DNA from 3 places in the Rhodococcus sp. no. 34 genome. Region 3 is predicted to be linked to each of the others. Evidence: riboswitches for the same ligand, from Rfam matches in the RefSeq annotation. Region 3 holds a riboswitch; each other region holds the start of a gene.

Region 1 (5,974 bases), on a different contig from region 3:
TTCGTCGACAAGTTCGGACGCCGTCGAACGTCGATGATTTCCGACGCTCTCTCCGCGATGTCCGTTGCAGCGATTCCGATCATCGCGGCCACCGCGGGCTTGACGATCCCGGTGATCGCGGCGTTGGCAGCACTCGGCGCCGTGTTCGACCCCGCCGGAATGGCGGCGAGGGAGTCCATGCTGCCTGCAGCGACTCGGACCGCCAAGTGGAAGCTCGATCGAACCAACAGTGTGTACGAGGCCAACTTCAACGTCGCGTATCTGATCGGCCCTGGCATCGGCGGTGTCCTCATCGCAACGATCGGAGCGGTGAACACGCTCTGGGTCACGGCGGCAGGTTTTGTGTTCTCGATAGTCGTGGTCGCCTTCATCCGGCTTCCCGGCGCCGGAGTGCCCGAACACGAACACCGTCCGAAATCGATCTGGCACGGCACACTCGACGGTCTTCGGTTCGTCTGGAACAACAAACTGCTGCGCACCCTGGCGCTGATCGACATGGCAGTCGTCGCGCTCTACATGCCTGTGGAGAGTGTCGTGTTCCCGGTGTACTTCACAGAGTTGGATCAACCGGCCCAACTCGGATCGGTGTTGATGGCCTTGGCGATCGGCGGCATCATCGGCTCTCTCGCCTACGCCCCACTGGCGCCGATCATGTCCCGGCGGCTGATCATGATTTTTGCCGTCGCCGTTCTCGGCATAGCGATGCTGGCCATGGCGCTCCTACCTCCGCTGTGGGTGATCCTCGTACTTGCCGGACTGCAGGGCCTCGTCTACGGACCAGTCGGCCCGATCGCCAACTACGCCATGCAGACGCACAGCCCGGAGCACATGCGTGGACGCGTCGTCGGTGTCATGACGTCGACGGCCTACGCCGCAGGCCCGCTCGGCTACCTCGCGGTCGGCCCGCTGCTCGATCAACTCGGAATCGCGTCGACCTTTGTGGCCCTGTCGATTCCGATCATCCTGATCGCCGCAGTATGTGCCTCCCTACCGGTGCTTCGCGAACTCGATCGTCCGCGGCACTCGACCGACGTCAGTTGAACCCCATCACGTCGTTGCCCCAGGCGACGCGCAGTCCGTGATCGGGGTCGCTGACGAGGGTGTCGGCGGAGTCGATCAACAGCGTCGACCGCTTCTCTTCCTCGTACGGCGCCCAGTGCTTCGAGCCGTCGAGGGCCGCCGGCACGGCATGCCTGGCGAAGGCCAACCATCGCCGTTGGATACGGCCGGCCACCTCCATCGCGGCCTTCCGTCCGCCGAGCCAGAACGTGGGGTCGACGTTCAGGGTTCCGAAATTGCCGAATACATAAGGTAATTCGGTCGCGTGGCCCGCGCCGATCCGCGCCGCCTTGAGCATCGGCGTCGCGTGATCGAAGCGGTAGACCCACGTAGGGGAATGCCTGCAGTGCGCGTCGGCGATCCACAGGGTCGGCATGCGAAACGCCGCGTCCCGTGAAAGCGCCAGCGCGCCACTCGGTTTCGCATGGTCAGGGTAAGCCGACATGATCTCGGCAAGTTTGGTCGCCGAGATGTCGGGGTGATCGTCGGCCAGTAATTGGAGCATTGCCTCGACGGACTGCGCACTCACCGGCATCAGCGGAGACTTCATGAACTTGAAGATCGACGCCTCGTCCTTGTTGGAACCGATGATCAGTGGGATTCGGTGCGCGTAACCCTTCTGGAAAGCCGCAACCGGGTAGTGCGGCACCAGATCGCGATCGACAACGGGTGCCATCGCCAAAGTTCCCGGAATCCGGGTCGGAATTTCGTTGACCAAATCATCGCTTGCCTTCACGAGCAGTTCCAGATCTGTGGTCAGCAGATCGCCTGCGTCTTCGGGGTCGATCGAGAGCAGTTCGAGAAACCGCTCTGCAACGGTCTTGGCGCGCTCGGCCCCGTAGACGGAGGTCGCGGGCGGACTCTGGGCAATCGCACGATGGAACAGACCTTCGGCGCTCGGACAGGTCATGAGCGTCGTGATGGATCCTGCGCCGGAGGACTCCCCGAACACGGTCACCGCACTCGGGTCACCACCGAAGGCGTCGATGTTGTCTCGAACCCATTCGAGTGCCGCAATCTGGTCTCGCAGACCACAGTTCGATTCGAAAACAGTATCCGCGGTGGAGAATGCAGACAGGTCCAGGAATCCGAGTGCGCCGACGCGATAGTTGAAGGAGACGAGAACGACGTCGCCGGTTTCAGCCAGATGACGGCCGTCGTAGATCGTTTGGGCGGCGGATCCGAGGCAGTAGGCGCCGCCGTGAATCCACACCATCACCGGTCGCGGCGTGCCGTCGGGTCGCGGGGCCCAGACGTTGATCGACAGGCAGTCCTCGTCGATTTTGAAGGCCCGATCGATCGGAACCGCCGGACTCTGGCCTTGCGGCGCGATCGGCCCGAACTCACGACAGTCGCGCACCCCGTCCCACGGCTGTGTGGGTTGTGGCGCTCGGAACCTCCGCTCACCCACCGGCGCCGCTGCGTAGGGCATGCCCTTCCACGCGAATACACCGCCATCCGGATACCCGCGGGCTTCTCCGCCTCGCGCCCGGATCACCAGAGTTCCGTCCTCGCCGAGATTTGGTCGAACGTCGGTCTCCATGTCTGAATCCCCTCCCGACCCGCGCGTGTGGCAATCAAGACCAAACCTACCAATCTCGGACGGGTGTGCGCCGAGTACGCAACCCCTCGGTGTTAAGGTCGCCTAGTTCTGACACGGGGTGCTCCGCATGGGCGGGGCTGAGAACACACCCGGGAACCTGATCAGGTAATGCTGACGAAGGGATGTCATGGCTACTACGCAGCCTGCATACAATTCTGCCGAAAACTCGGTGGCCACAGCGCCGTCGACGGATCGGTTCACAGATCGACTCTGGGCCGAGACGAAGGCCCTCCGCGAGTCGATCGACTCACTGGAGTTCCTCCGCCGCCTCGGCGACGGAACATTGCCTCTCGACGCGTTCCGCACGTACATCGAGCAAGACAAGCTTTATCTCGAGGGGTATTCGAAAGCGTTGTCCCTGGTCGCGGCCCATGCCCCGGATCCGCAGTCCGCGGGCTTCTGGTCGAATTCCGCGTCCACGGCAGCGACAGTGGAATCTGCGCTTCACGACGGACTTCTCACCGGTGGAATTCTTCCAGCGGGATCGGGAAGGCTCGAGCATTCGCAGGCCTGCCTGGGATACGTCTCGTATCTGACGGCGACTGCAGCAACTGCGCCTTACCCGGTCTCCGCAGCGGCAGTACTCCCCTGCTTCTGGATCTACGCCGAGGTCGGCCGCGATCTTGCCGCTTCAGCGCGCGAGGTACTCGACGCCGATCCGTCGCATCCGTACGCACAGTGGGTCACGACCTACGACGCACCCGAATTCCACGAGTCGGTGGCGCAGGCCCGCGTACTGGTCGATGCTGCGGCCGAAGCTGCCACCGAGACAGAGCGTGAGGCGATGAGTGAAGCATTCCGCATCGCCAGCCGCTATGAGCTGATGTTCTGGGATTCCGCACTCCACCAGCAGCCTTGGCCGGCGTCGTGATGTCGTTTGCGGCGCTGCGCCGCACGCTTGCCACGTCTGCCGCGATCGCAGCCGCGTTCACAGTTCTGACCGGATGCGCCTCTCACACCGGCTCTTCCGACGGGACCATTCGGTTCGCACTCGACTGGACACCGAACACGAACCACACCGGTTTGTACGTAGCACTCCAAGAGGGCTACTTCGAGGACGCCGGCCTGGACGTCTCGATCCTGCCGTACAACAACACCTCGCCCGACACCCTGGTCGATGCCGGCAATGCCGAGTTCGGCATCAGCACACAGAGTCAGGCCACGTTCGCCCGTGCAGCCGGCGCCGCCACGACGTCCGTCATCGCGCCACTTCAGCACCGCGCCACCGGCATCGGCGTGAAGGCGGATCGTGCGGACATCACGCGCCCACGTGATCTCGACGGGAAGACGTACGCCGGGTTCGGTGATCCCGGCGAAGTCGAAACGCTGCAGCAGATCATCCGCAACGACGGCGGGACCGGGAACTTCACGACGGTCACGCTCGGAACTTCCGCGTACGAAGCCGTGTACTCGGGCCAGGCAGACTTCACCGTCTCCTACTTTGCTTGGGAAGGCCTCGAAGCGGAGCGAAACGGAACTCCGATGCGGTACTTCCAGTACACCGATTACGGCTTCCCCGATGCGTATTCGATCGTGATCAACGGCAACCAGCAGTGGTTGAAGGACCATCCCGACGAGGCACGCAAGTTCGTCAAAGCCGTTCAACGCGGATATCAGACTGCTGCCGACAACCCGGACCAGGCCGCGCAGGATCTCATCGACGCGAACCCCGGAGCATTCACCGACGAAGACCTCGTGCGTGAGAGTCAGCGGATGCTCGCCGCCGACTACATGAAAGACGCCAACGGTGTTGTGGGCGCCCAGAATCTCGAAACCTGGTCGGGTTATTCGGGATTCCTCTTCGAGAACGGATTGCTCGCCGGACCCGACGGGAAGCCGTTGACCCAGAAGCCGGACTGGTCGGAGTACTTCACCAATGAGTATCTCGACGCGTCCTGACGTGAGCGGACGGTTGGTCTCGACCATGCGGCGGGCGCTTCCCGCGCTCGCCGTGGTGCTGCTCCTCGTGGCGGCGTGGCAGATCTACGTCGAGATCAGTGGGATTCGGCCGCAAGTACTTCCGTCTCCGGGGCGCGTTCTGTCCCAGGGGTGGGACAACCGCGAGATCATCTCCGGCCACGCCTGGTCGACATTGCAGGTCACGTTGGTCGGCTTCACTGTTTCATTGGTGTTGGCCTGGATTCTTGCTGTGGTCGTGGACTTTTCGCCGTGGTTGTCACGCGCGCTGGTACCACTTTTCGTCGTCTCGCAGACGCTGCCGATCATCGCCATCGCGCCGCTGATGATCATCTGGTTCGGCTTCGGGTTGTTGCCGAAGGTGTTGGTGATCGCCCTTGCGACGTTCTTCCCCATGACCATCGGACTCATCGAGGGATTTGCCGCGGCCGATCGGGAAGCGGGCGCTCTCCTGCGCAGTATGGGCAGCACTCGCTGGCAGGAGTTCCGATACGTTCGCCTTCCTTCGGCAATTCCGCGATTCTTCACTGCCCTGCGCATCGGCATCACGTATGCGGTCGTGGGTGCGGTGTTCTCCGAATACGTCGGCGCTACTTCCGGTTTGGGTATCTACATGAGCACCCAGAAGAACTCCTTCCGCACCGACCTGGTGTTGGCGGCCGTACTGGTGACCGCGTTGATCAGTGTCACGCTGTACTTGCTGACGTTCGCCATCGAGCGCATCGTTGCACCATGGGCGATGAACGAAAGGTCGCGGACATGACTGACCCGATGGTCGAGGATGCAATGGTCGAAATCCAGGACCTGACCAAGAGGTTCGACACGGCCGGAGAATCGCGTCTCGTGCTCGATTCGGTGTCCTTTGGCGCCGACGCGGGCGAATTCGTGTCGGTGATCGGGCCGAGCGGCTGCGGCAAGAGCACGATCTTCAACGTCCTGGCCGGGCTCGAATCCCCGACCGCGGGTTCGGTCCGTGTGGGCACGCGCGCAACGGAATCCGAAGCAGCCGCCGAGGTGCACACCGCGTACATGCCGCAGAAGGATCTTCTGTTCCCTTGGCGCTCGGTACTGGACAACACGGCCCTCGGTTTGGAAGTGCAGGGAGTCGGCAAGAAGGAAGCACGCGAGCGCGCTCGCGAGTTGTTCCCGGCGTTCGGACTGTCCGGATTCGAGGACGCCCGGCCGTCACAGCTGTCCGGCGGCATGCGCCAGCGAGCGGCGATGCTGCGCACCGTTGTTCAGGGCAAACCTGTCCTGCTGCTCGACGAGCCGTTCGGCGCACTGGACTCGTTGACCCGCACCGAGATGCAGGCCTGGCTGCAAGACGTGTGGCAGCAGTACCGGTGGACCGTGCTGATGATCACCCACGATATTCGTGAAGCGATCTATCTGTCC
Region 2 (5,974 bases), 360 kb from region 3:
CCGAATTCTTCGGCGAATTCCTTTGGCGGTGACATGATTTCACCCGCAAGCCAACGCATCGCGCCGGGGAAGGCGACCGATGTGATGGCTCGACTCGTACGACTGAGTCTGGGGACGTGATTGCGCAGGAACTCGTGAGCAAACGAGATGTGTCTCGCTTCTTCGGCGATGTGGATCTCCATGGTGCGGAGCATCGCCGGCGGCGTGTCCTTACCCTCACGGATGAGATCCTTCTGGAAGTGGTCGATCGGTTCTTCACCAGCCAGAATGCCGATGAAGAAGATGACCGGGAACTTTGCTCCCAGCACTCCGATGATCGGCGACAGTCGCCGGAACATCGGACGCATACCCGGCACGTCGATGTCCATGCGATTGACGAGTTCCTGGAACATCTGGATGTGATTGCACTCTTCGGTCATCTCGTGCAGGCAGTACCGGAACTCAGGCGACTGGTTGGGTAGCGCCATGATGTATTGCAGCATTCCCCGGATCAAGATGCTCTCGAAGGCCGAACCCACCTTGGTCACGTTCGCCTGACGCCACATTCCCATGGCGATTCGACGCTCCAACGACTGATCCTGGTACCACTGCGTCGCCCCGAGGGGGTCCGACACGGACGAGAGCACCCATCTCGGATCATGCGGATCGATCGCGAACTCTGGTGAATCCCAGTCGATGTCGAGATAGGGATCGAAACTGCGGGCAACTGAGCCCTCGGACAAAGTCTGCAGTACCTGGTGGTACGGCTTTTCCACTTCGATCGACGCTGACCGAGCCATCGGTGTCTCCTCACGGCCAGTCCGTCGATTGCAGTCGACGGACTTGAATGAGGTCAAACATAATGGGACACCGCGTCCCACGCAACCCCCCCGGGGCCTATTTCAGGCCCGACGCAGCGGGATGATCTCGCGAACCTTCTCGTCCCGGAGATACAGTCCCGCCCACATGACGATTCCGGTGTAGACGGCAAACAGGGTCGTGCTCAGCAGAGGCTGTTCAGCTCGAAGGTTGGTCAACACCGCTCCCCCCAGGTAACCGGTGAGCAGAATCGCGCCGAGTATCGACGTTCGCGGAATCACGTACAGCGCAAGGCAGATCAGTTGCACCACCCCAGCCGTCAATGCCAGCGAGTCCGGCAACCCAAGTTCAGCCGACGCATCCTTGACTGTCTGAAGGTTGAGAATGTGGATGATGCCGTCGAAGAGCATGAAAACGACGAACAGCCCACTCAGGACGTATCCGAGCTTGCGAGCCGTGGCCGAAGGTGTCGTCGTCGTGGCGTTACCGGAAACAGTTTCGTTGTGGACGGGCTGGGTGGTCATCGGAATCTCCTGGGGCGAAGGCGAGCGGCCGGTTGCCACTTCGCTTGCAATTACGACTCCCGAGCGATCGAAAACTCATCGCGCCGGCCGTTACAACGCACCCGGCGTTCAGGACGATTCACCTCACGTGGTCTGATGGTCGGTGACACGGGGTGCCGAAAAAGTCGGCTGAGATCAGACCCGATGAACCTGACCAGTTAGCACTGGCGGAGGGATGTCGACATGACCGAACAGCAATTTCAGCGCGCATTGAACCTGGACGAGCAGATCGTTCTGATCACCGGTGGCGCCCGCGGGCTCGGCGCCGCACTGAGCCGAGCATTCTCCCGCTCGGGGGCCCGGGTGATCGTGAACTACAACAAGAGCCGTGACACCGCCGAGACCCTGGTCACCGAACTGGGTGAGGATCGCACCTTCGCAGTCCAGGCGGACGTGACGGACCGCAGTTCCGTCGACCAGTTGTTCTCCGCTGCACGCGAGAGATTCGACGCACCGATCTCGACCGTGGTCGACAATGCACTGGTCGACTTCTCGTTCAACGGCGATGCACGGCCGAACGCGGACACGATCACCTGGGCCGACTTCGACTCTCAACTACGCGGAGCTGTTGCCGGAACACTCAATACCACCCAGGCAGCGCTACCAGGCATGCGCGAACTCGGCTTCGGCCGAATCATCACTGTCGGAACCAATCTGGTCCAGAATCCGGTAGTTCCGTACCACGACTACACCGCTGCCAAGGCCGCACTGTTGGCACTGACACGGACGCTGTCCGCCGACCTCGGTCCGGACGGGATCACAGTCAACATGGTCTCGGGCGGCTTGCTCCGCACCACCGATGCGAGCGCCGCAACACCGGAAGCCGTGTTCGACATGATCGCGGCAAGCACTCCCCTGCGCCGAGTCACCACGCCGGACGAATTTGCCGACGCTGCACTCTTTTTCGCCTCCCCATGGTCGCGGGCCGTGACCGGCCAGAACCTGGTTGTCGACGGCGGACTCGTCAAGAACTGATGGGCGCACAACTGCGGATAGGTGCGTTCCTGCTCGGTTGCGGACATCACAGTGCGGCATGGCGTCATCGCGACTCACCGGTCGAAAGTCTCGGCGACATCACGTATTACGAGTCGCTCGCCCAGATCGCCGAACGCGGCAAGCTGGACGCCGTCTTCTTCGCTGACGGTCACAGTGTTCGCGAACCCGAGTCGGGTGCGTCGTGGTTTCTCGAGCCGATCACCGCATTGACTGCCATGGCACGAGCGACAGCGGACATCGGCCTGGTGACCACCATTTCCACCACTTTCTACACGCCGTTTCACGCGGCGCGACTGTTGGCCTCGCTCGACCACATCAGCGGCGGACGGGCCGGCTGGAACGTCGTGACCTCGATGTTCGACCAGGAGGCGCGCAACCACGGACTCGAGGCGATGCCCGATCACGCATCCCGATACGAACGAGCCGACGAATTTGTCGAAGTGGCCCTCGCATTGTGGGATTCATGGTCGGAAGACGCGCTGATTCTCGACCGGTCGGGGCGTTTTGCCGACGCAAACAGGATTTCTCGAATCGATCACGACGGCAAACATTTTCGGGTGGACGGGCCGTTGACGGTTCCGCGCTCCCCGCAAGGCCGGCCGGTGTTGTTCCAGGCCGGGGCGTCCGAGCAGGGCCGCGATCTGGCGGCGCGTCGCGCCGAGGCAATCTATTCGGTTGCCTACGACTTACCCAGCGCACAGGCCTACTACGCGGACGTGAAATCGAGAATCGAGCGAGCCGGCCGGGATTCGAACTCTGTCGCCGTGATGCCGGGACTGGTCACCTACGTCGGCAGCACCGTCGCCGAGGCCAGGGCGAAGAAGGCCGAACTCGATCTCCTGCTGCCCACCGAACAGTCGATACGCCAACTCTCGTTGTTCACCGGACAGGATTGCGAGAACTGGGATCTCGACGGGCCCGTGCCCCCGTTGCCTCCACTCGAAGCGTTCACCGGGCCGCAGGGACGCTACGCCACTATTTTGCGGATCGTCGAGAAGGACGCACCGACTGTGCGGGAGCTCCTCGGGACGCTCGCTGCGGGTGGTGGTCACGCAACGATGATCGGAACACCGGAGTCGATTGCCGACGAGATGGGGTCCTGGTTGAACGGCCGCGGTGCCGACGGTTTCAATCTGATGCCGCCGACCTATCCGCAGGGTCTGGAAGATTTTGTCGATCACGTGATTCCGGTGCTGCAGGCGCGTGGGTTGTTCCGTCGCGAATACGAGGGAGCGACTCTGCGAGAAAACCTCACCTAGTCCGGCAGTAGCGGCACCGACAGGTCCGGATCGCGTCCCAGGAGCACTCCCCTCGTGAGGGCCGCGGAGCCGAACTTCTTCCGGACAATGTCCATTGCCGAGTCGAGGGCGGCAGTGTCCGGACCCGCGAATCCTGGACCGTCGAAGGGCAATTCGAGTTGTTCGGCGCCGTCCCGATCCAGGTTGGAGACAGCGACACCGATCAACGTGATGCCCTTGTCCGCGATCATCGGTATCGCTTCGTCCAGCAGCACCATCGAGGCGCTCAGCAATTCCGCTGTGTCGGCGGTGGACCGGCGCAGCGTGTGAGATCGAGTTGCCCGCGTGAAATCCGCGAAGCGGAGCCGGAGCGTGACCGTGCGCCCCGTCCGCTGCGCCGAACGCATGCGTCGACTGACACGGTCGACAAGGGACATCAACGACGCATCGAGTTCTGCGCGGGGATGGGATCCGCGACCCAGCGCATGCTGAGCACCCATCGAACTGCGGCCACGATAGGCGCGGACGGGGCGCGGATCTCGATTGTGTGAGAGTGCGTAGAGATGGCGACCGGCGCCGCCCCCGAGAATCGAGACGATCGAGGATTCGTCGTGCCGAGCGATGTCACCCACCGTCACGATGTCGAAGTTTCGCAGCTTCTGGGCCGTGATCTTGCCGACGCCCCACAGCTTCTCGACCGGCAAGGGATGCAGGAACTCGGTCTCGCCCTCCGGCGGCACTCGCAGCAATCCGTCGGGTTTCGCGAATGCACTGGCGACCTTGGCCAGGAACTTGGTGCGTGCGATTCCGACCGTGATCGGTAGTCCGACCTGCTCGGCCACATCGCGTCTGAGGTTGGCTCCGATCTGCAGCGGGTTTCCCACGATCTTGGCGAGCCCGCCGACCTCGAGAAAGGCCTCGTCTATGGAGATTCCTTCGACCAGCGGCGACGTGTCGTGAAAGACGTCGAACACGTCTTTGCTCGCCTGCGAGTACGCCGACATTCGCGGAGGGACGACTATCGCCTGAGGACACAGTGATCGGGCCTGACCACCGCTCATGGCTGTGCGAACCCCGAACGCCTTGGCCTCGTAGCTTGCCGCCAAGACCACCCCACCACCGACGATGACCGGCCTGCCGGCCAGAGTCGGGTCGTCGCGTTGCTCGACTGATGCGTAGAACGAATCGAGGTCCGCATGCAGGATTGTTGCGTCACCTGTGGACCGACCACCGCCAGAATGATTACCGCCAGAATGATTACCGCCGGAACGAGTATCGCCGGGGTGCTCACCTGGCGTTTCTTGGTCCAGCGGTTCATATGACACGAACATATGTTCCCATGACCCACCGACACTGCGTAAGGTTCGGAAATAGATTCCATGGAATTAATCACGAATCGGGCGTACGGTGAGAAAATGATTCCACGGAATGCATATCGGTTCTGAGTCTGCTCTTGACCAGATCAGCCCTGAGCAGGCACTTCGACAACCTCGTCCGCTTCGAAACCGAACTGTGGACGGCCGTCGACCAGCGACTCCGAATCGAGCACGACCTGCCACTGAGTCGATTCGAGCCGATGCAGATCATCGACAGGCTCGGCTCCTGTCGGGTCTTCGACATCGCCGAGGCCCTCGCGATCACCGTCGGTGGCACGAGCAAGCTGGTGGATCGAATCGAAGCGGCTGGACACTGCCGTCGAAAATCCAATCCCACCGACAAACGATCCTCACTCATCGAGTTGACTCCCGAGGGCAATGAGCTGTTGCGGCGGGCGAAGGCAACGTTCGACGGCGAATTGGAGCGCCGTCTCGGTTCCGTGCTGACGCCCGACGCTCTCGATCGATTCGGCGCCACACTGGCCACGCTGCGTGAAGCCAATCGAAACCTGACACCGACCACGAAGGAAAAAGCATGACCGACACAATGCGCGCAATCGTGCTCGACGCCCCCGGCCCGCCAGAAGCATTGACTATCAAAGTGATTCCGATACCCGTGCCGATTGCGGGCTGGGTACTGGTCCGGGTGAAGGCATTCGGCCTCAATCGATCCGAACTTCACACCCGCCTCGGCCTCGCCGAAGGCGTGACATTCCCGAGGGTGCTGGGCATCGAGGCCGTCGGCGAAGTGGTGAACTGCCCCGGCGGGGAGCTCACCGAAGGCCGGCAAGTCGCCGCCATGATGGGTGGGATGGGGAGGACGTTCGACGGCGGTTATGCCGAGTACACGTGCGTTCCCGTCAGTCAGGTCGTTCCCTTCTCGAGCGAACTGGACTGGTCGACAGTGGGAGCTGTTCCCGAGATGCTGCAGACGTCCTACGGCTCGCTGACGGTAGGACTGGACGCGAAATCCGGTCAATCCCTGTTGATCCGGGGAGGAACC
Region 3 (5,974 bases):
GGCTTGCCCTCGATCAACGCCGCACCCGAGGTCGGCTGATCCAAACCCAGGATCATCCGCATCGTCGTCGACTTGCCTGCACCGTTCGGGCCCAGGAAGCCCGTCACGATGCCCGGCTTGACCGTGAACGACAAATCGTCCACCGCTTTCGTCGGTCCGTAAACCTTGGTCAATCCCCTCAGTTCAATCATGAGGAGAACTTTGCCCTACCGGCAATGACCAGCACATCGGCCACAGGTCTAGTTCCGAGTGGTACTCAGGTAGGACACGAAGCCGGACAATCCGGGCATAACCCTGAGAAAACACCCGGAAATGGTCCGTCAGGACGATGCTTGGGCCCAGAACCGCTTGGGAATCCGGCCGGCGTGACGCGCTTCGAAACCTGCTACCACTGCGTGCCGCATCGCCGACGCCATCAACGCGGGATTCTTGGCCCGCGTCACCGCTGTCGCAAGCAGGACGGCGTCGCAGCCCAACTCCATGGCAAGGGTGGCGTCGCTGGCCGTTCCGATTCCGGCGTCGAGGATGACGGGCACACCGGCGCGCTCGACGATCATCTCGATGTTGTGCGGATTCGCGATACCCAGCCCTGTCCCGATGGGTGAACCGAGCGGCATGACTGCCGCGCAGCCGACCTCTTCGAGGCGAAGCGCCAGCACCGGATCGTCCGTCGTGTACGGCAGGACGGTGAATCCGTCGTCCACCAATTGTTCTGCGGCGGAGACGAGTTCGATTGCGTCGGGCAGCAGAGTCCGCTCGTCGGCGATGACTTCGAGTTTGACCCAGTTCGTCTCGAGCGCTTCGCGTGCCAACTGCGCCGTCAGGACCGCTTCGGCGGCGCCTCGACACCCGGCGGTGTTCGGCAACGGTTCGATTCCGAGGCGACGAAGCAGGTCCAGAACGCCGGTGCCGCCGGCCGCGTCGACTCGCCGCATCGCGACGGTGGTCAGTTCGGTACCGGAGGCGACAAGCGCTTCCTCGAGCACCGCAAGGTTGGCGGCGCCGCCTGTCCCCGTGATGAGCCGGGAACCGAAACTGCGGCCCGCGATAGTGAGAAGGTCCTGCTCAGCCACCCTGCACCGCCGTGAGGATCTCGATTTCCCAACCACGTCCGACGGATTCGTCCCAACGCCCGCGAGGAAAGAGCGCACCGTCGACGGCGACGGCGATGCCTTTGCTCGGCAACTCGAGGTGCGTCAGAAGTTCGGTCACCGTGACTGCTCGATCGAACTCGAGATCTTCGCCGTTGACGGTGATCCCGATCGGGACCTGCTCACTCATGAATTTTCCTTAGCTACTGCGAACCGCTCGGGTTCGGTTCCTTTTACCTCGACCAAAGATGTGCCGTTCAGCAACGCGACCGTCGCATCGGCGGTGACGGGCGTCAGCAGGACTCCGTTGCGGCCGTGCCCGGTGGAGACGACAACACGATCGGACACGCGCCCGATCAACGGCAGGTTGTCCGGCGTCATGGGACGCAGACCTGCCGCGCACTCGTACAGTTCGTATTCGCCGATCGCCGGCATCAGGGCCTCGGCGTCGTTGATCAGGTCCCGTACGCCGGCCATCGTGACCTGTGTATCCTCGCCGGACTCGTATTGTGTTGCGCCGACGACGATTCCGTCACCGCGCGGGACGAGGTAGGCGGGCCGGCCGTGGACGCTGCCACGGATGGTACGGCTGGGCGCCGGGGTGACTCCAGGCCTACTGCGCAAGCGAAGGATTTCGCCCTTGACCGGGCGTACCGGTAGCCCGGGCCACAGCTTGGGTGACGCGATACCGGCGGTGAGCACTATCTGATCGGTATCGAGTTCGGCGAGGTCGCCGACGGCCCGCGCGATCAATTCGACGCCGGATTCCGCACAGGCCTTCTGCAACGCCGCCAGCAGAAGTCTGTTGTCGACGGCGGACTCACCAACAGCCATCAACCCCGACCGGATGCCCCGGCCCAGCATCGGTTCGAGTTCACGGATGCGCGCGCGACCGAGAACTTCGAGTTCGTGCCCCTGCGAGCTCACCCACTCGGCGATGGTCTGCAGGTCCTGCGCGTCGGCAGCATCGAGTGCAACCGTCAGCGAGCTGTCCGCGGTGAAGACCGATTGCCCGAATTTTCCGAGCTCCTCACCGAACGTCGGCCACCGTTCCAGGGACGCTGCACCGATTGTCAACGCGGTTTCTTCACCCGGCCAGCCTTCGGAAAGCGGGGCAAGCATTCCGCCCGCCACCCACGAAGCACCTGATCCAATGGACGGGTCGTACAACCGAACGGCCCACCCGTCGCGGGCTGCTCGCCACGCGATAGCGAGACCGATGACACCGCCGCCGACAACCGACACCGTACGAGCGTGTGTACTCACGAAACTCCACCTCCACTTCCTGCGCCGGCATGATCCGGGTCAGGTCTGACGGTCGGGATCTGGTCGCGATCCCCTCTCAGCCCAACGAACCTCGCAGTCACGACAAAAAGTGACGACGACGTTTCAGGACTCCCGTGTCGAACCTTGCTCCCTAGAGGCTACCGTTTGCTCCGTGCACCCCACACATCCCAGTAACGACATCGACCGGCGCGAGCGCCTGGCAGCAGCACGGCTGTACCTGTGCACCGACGCGCGCCGCGAGAAAGGCGACCTCGCGCAGTTCGCCGAGGCAGCATTGTCCGGCGGAGTCGACATCATCCAATTGCGTGACAAAGGCTCTGCCGGTGAGCGCGAGTTCGGCCCGCTCGAGGCCAAGGACGAACTGGTGGCGCTGGGCATTCTCGCGACCGCAGCGCGACGCCACGGCGCATTGTTGGCCGTCAACGATCGCGCGGATCTCGCGATGGCTTCCGGCGCCGACATCCTCCACCTCGGCCAGAACGACATTCCCGTCCCCTACGCGCGAACCGTTGTCGGTGAAGACGTCGTCATCGGCCGTTCGACGAGCAGTCGCGCGCAGGCGAGTCTGGCCGCCATCGAGGAGGGCGTCGACTACTTCTGTACCGGGCCGGTCTGGGCGACACCGACCAAACCGAATCGAAGTGCGTCCGGTTTGGAACTGGTTCGATCGACCGCCGACGCCGCACCGCCGCGGCCCTGGTTTGCGATCGGCGGCATCGACGAGGAACGTCTGCCAGAGCTGCTCGATGCCGGCGCCACGCGCATCGTCGTCGTGCGTGCAATCACGCAAGCATCGGACCCCCAGGCGGCCGCGCAACGCCTCGCCGCAGCCGTCGCTGGGCGCTGAAAGCCGGTAACTGGCGTTCGTCAAGTGTTTGCCGGGCGATTTCCGCACAGTTACGGGTCAGCACGCCTGACTCGAATTGTGAACGGAAGTTGTCCGATCAGACAACAAACTCCCAGTTCCTAGGTGCGATTGGATGTCCGAAAAGTCGGATTAAGTGATCTTGCTCACAGTTGCTTCGATTGCGTGTCACATCCCATTCGGTTTGTTGTAGTTTACCTCCAGTTACTAACTGAACCTAGGAGCACTAAATGGGATCCCTCGACACCGGCTCGCTCAGCACCGAATCGCTCGAAGACCTGAACCTCGGCAAGATCAGCGAGCTGCTCAAGCTCGGTATCACCGCGGTCAGCTTCATCACGGCGCTGAACTCGCTCAGCTGAGCCTCGTTTCGGTCGACGACCGAAACACCGAAGGGCCGGACTCCCGAGGAGTCCGGCCCTTCTGCTGTGTACGAACTGCGAAGACTCGACTGCTACGACTGGGTACTGCTCGCCTCGGACAGGTTCTGGTCGCTGCCTGCCTGGTCACCGCGTGCCTGGTCGCTGCCTGCCTGGTCGCTGCCTGCCTGGTCACTGCCGTGGTGGGAACTACCCGACAACCATCCGAATCCGCCGTCCTCGAGCACGACGGTGTGCGGATCGCCGTCCACGGCCACAACAGGCTCGGTCCGGAGGTCGGGCCATGAGGAACCGAAGCCCGGATGCAGCGGCAGTGAGTCGACGTCGGCTTCGCGTACCCACCGCAACTCGGTGCTCTCACCATTGGCAACCGTCGACAGTGGATGCGCCGCGTCAGCCACGACGGTGGTGTAAGTCCACCCGCTCTCGGCGCGCATCGTCACTACTTCCCCGCGAACACGGACGGCGTCCTCGGCGATACCTGCTTCTTCGTGTGCTTCCCGGACGGCAGCGTGCGTCGTGCTCTCGTGTGAGTCCCGCGCTCCGCCGGGCAGTGCCCACGTTCCGCCCTGATGGCTCCACGCCGCACGATGCTGCAGCAAGACCATGGGTGATCCGTCCGAATCGGGGGCACGCAGAAGCAGTCCTGCAGCTCCGTGTTTACCCCAATGCCGAGTACCGTCCGATCCGATGGACCAACCGTCACCGTCACCACGCATCGACTACCTCGCTCCGCCTGCTCTCGCCGTTGTCCCACACTAACCGTTTCAAACTGCTCCAGGTGTAGGTGATGCTTATATGCTCGCGAAGATGCCCTGAATCATTTCTCGGCGGCATCATTTCTCGGTAGCCCGCCTACAGCGAAGTGAGGTGCTCGATGGTCGACCGTGTCGTCCCGTCCATCGAACCCCGGTCGCTGCCGCCCTCCGAGGCCACATCAGTGTCGGCGGAGGACGAGCAGGCACTTCTGCGGCGCGAACTGCAGGCCTTCATGTCCTCGACGCCTGGCCGGTTGACCGTCGTCGGACTGATCCTGATCGCGATCACTTTGATCGCCGGACTCCTCGCCGCCGCAGCGATCGAGAACCGCCAGGCGAACCTCGACCTCCTCCTCGTCGAAACCGAGCCTCTCGCCAACTCGGCCCAGAATCTCTACAGTGCGTTGTCCTTGGCAGACGCCGCCGCGGCCACCGCCTTCATCTCCGGCGGCCTCGAACCCGCCGAAGTCCGCGACCGATACACGCAGTCGATCGGTGAGGCCTCTGCGGAGATCGTCCAGGCGTCGGCCGGTCTCGACTCGACCGATCTTGCCGGTCACAGCGCCTTGACCACCATCTCGACCGACCTCTCCGTCTACACCGGGCTGGTCGAAACTGCACGGGCGAACAATCGCGTCGGAAACCCGGTCGGGGCAGCATATTTGAGCGAGGCCTCGCAGTTGATGCAGACCTCGCTGCTGCCGATGGCCCAGCAACTGCACGCCTCGCAGGAGACGCTGGTCTCCCAAGTACAGCGCGATTTCGAGACTCCACCGTGGTGGCCGATCGTGGCGTTCGTCTTCGTGCTGTGCGCGCTGGTGGCGACACAGATGTACTTCTCCCGCAAGAGTCGCCGACGCTTCAATCTCGGGTTGATCCTTGCCTCGCTCGCGGTCGCTGCAGCTCTGCTGTGGCTGCTCACGGTCGGACTGGTCTCCGCACTGGCCACCGGGCGCGCGCTCGACGCCGGGGCCGAGCCACTGCACGAACTGACCGAGGCACGAATCATGGCTCAGCAAGCACGCACCGTGGAAACCCTCACGCTGGCGAGGCGGGATTCGACCGCCGAGGACAACGTGACGTTCACCCGCAAGGTCGATGCTCTGCGGGACATCCTCGAGGGCCTGCAAAGCGACGAACGCGCCCGAGTGAACAGCGAAGTGCTGACCGCCGCACTCGACTCGCGCCAGCAGTGGGTGGCTGCGCACACGCGCATGTACGACCGTCTCGGAAACGGCGACTTCACGTCCGCCGCAGCCATCACCATCGGCGCCGGAGAACACGATTCGGCCGCGGAGTACGGAAAGCTCGATCACGAACTCTGGCAGGGAATCGTGGATTCGCGCACGAATCTTCGGTCCGACGTCTCGTACGCCTCCCGGGTGTTGGCTGCCTCTGCACCGGGCATGTCTGTATTGGCAGTTCTCGGAGTTGCCGGAATCTTCATCGGATTCTGGCCTCGACTGCGGGAGTATCAGTGACGGGAGTACCGGTGATGCGGAGGAAGAGCCCGGCCGTATGTGTCGCGGTTCTGGCAGCGGCCATGCTGGTGCTCGCCGGTTGCGGTGCGGATCGAGCCGAAGACTTGGACAA

What was found. Region 3 has a riboswitch for thiamine pyrophosphate ahead of thiO (glycine oxidase ThiO). Riboswitches for the same ligand answer to the same signal wherever they lie in the genome.
Region 1: it holds a riboswitch for thiamine pyrophosphate, as region 3 does, so the genes downstream of both, ACYP01_RS05180 (TenA family protein) here and thiO (glycine oxidase ThiO) in region 3, are expected to answer to the same signal.
Region 2: it holds a riboswitch for thiamine pyrophosphate, as region 3 does, so the genes downstream of both, ACYP01_RS18055 (3-oxoacyl-ACP reductase) here and thiO (glycine oxidase ThiO) in region 3, are expected to answer to the same signal.

Annotation. Positions count from the first base shown of each region.
Region 1 is NZ_BAAILK010000019.1:98,336-104,309, forward strand. It holds gene ACYP01_RS05170 (MFS transporter) at 1-1,041, shown strand, start outside; gene ACYP01_RS05175 (carboxylesterase/lipase family protein) at 1,034-2,602, opposite strand; TPP riboswitch at 2,707-2,802, shown strand; gene ACYP01_RS05180 (TenA family protein) at 2,790-3,533, shown strand; gene ACYP01_RS05185 (ABC transporter substrate-binding protein) at 3,533-4,561, shown strand; gene ACYP01_RS05190 (ABC transporter permease) at 4,539-5,342, shown strand; gene ACYP01_RS05195 (ABC transporter ATP-binding protein) at 5,351-5,974, shown strand, end outside.
Region 2 is NZ_BAAILK010000041.1:126,723-132,696, reverse strand. It holds gene ACYP01_RS18065 (AurF N-oxygenase family protein) at 1-779, opposite strand, end outside; gene ACYP01_RS18060 (DoxX family protein) at 882-1,322, opposite strand; TPP riboswitch at 1,461-1,554, shown strand; gene ACYP01_RS18055 (3-oxoacyl-ACP reductase) at 1,572-2,336, shown strand; gene ACYP01_RS18050 (LLM class flavin-dependent oxidoreductase) at 2,336-3,616, shown strand; gene dinB (DNA polymerase IV) at 3,613-4,926, opposite strand; gene ACYP01_RS18040 (MarR family winged helix-turn-helix transcriptional regulator) at 5,049-5,510, shown strand; gene ACYP01_RS18035 (zinc-binding alcohol dehydrogenase family protein) at 5,507-5,974, shown strand, end outside.
Region 3 is NZ_BAAILK010000041.1:486,011-491,984, forward strand. It holds partial or broken gene ACYP01_RS19650 (ABC transporter ATP-binding protein) at 1-191, opposite strand, end outside; gene thiG (thiazole synthase) at 321-1,073, opposite strand; gene thiS (sulfur carrier protein ThiS) at 1,066-1,281, opposite strand; gene thiO (glycine oxidase ThiO) at 1,278-2,357, opposite strand; TPP riboswitch at 2,357-2,503, opposite strand; gene thiE (thiamine phosphate synthase) at 2,530-3,225, shown strand; gene ACYP01_RS19675 (hypothetical protein) at 3,474-3,605, shown strand; gene ACYP01_RS19680 (NUDIX hydrolase) at 3,698-4,342, opposite strand; gene ACYP01_RS19685 (hypothetical protein) at 4,501-5,862, shown strand; gene ACYP01_RS19690 (glutamate ABC transporter substrate-binding protein) at 5,877-5,974, shown strand, end outside.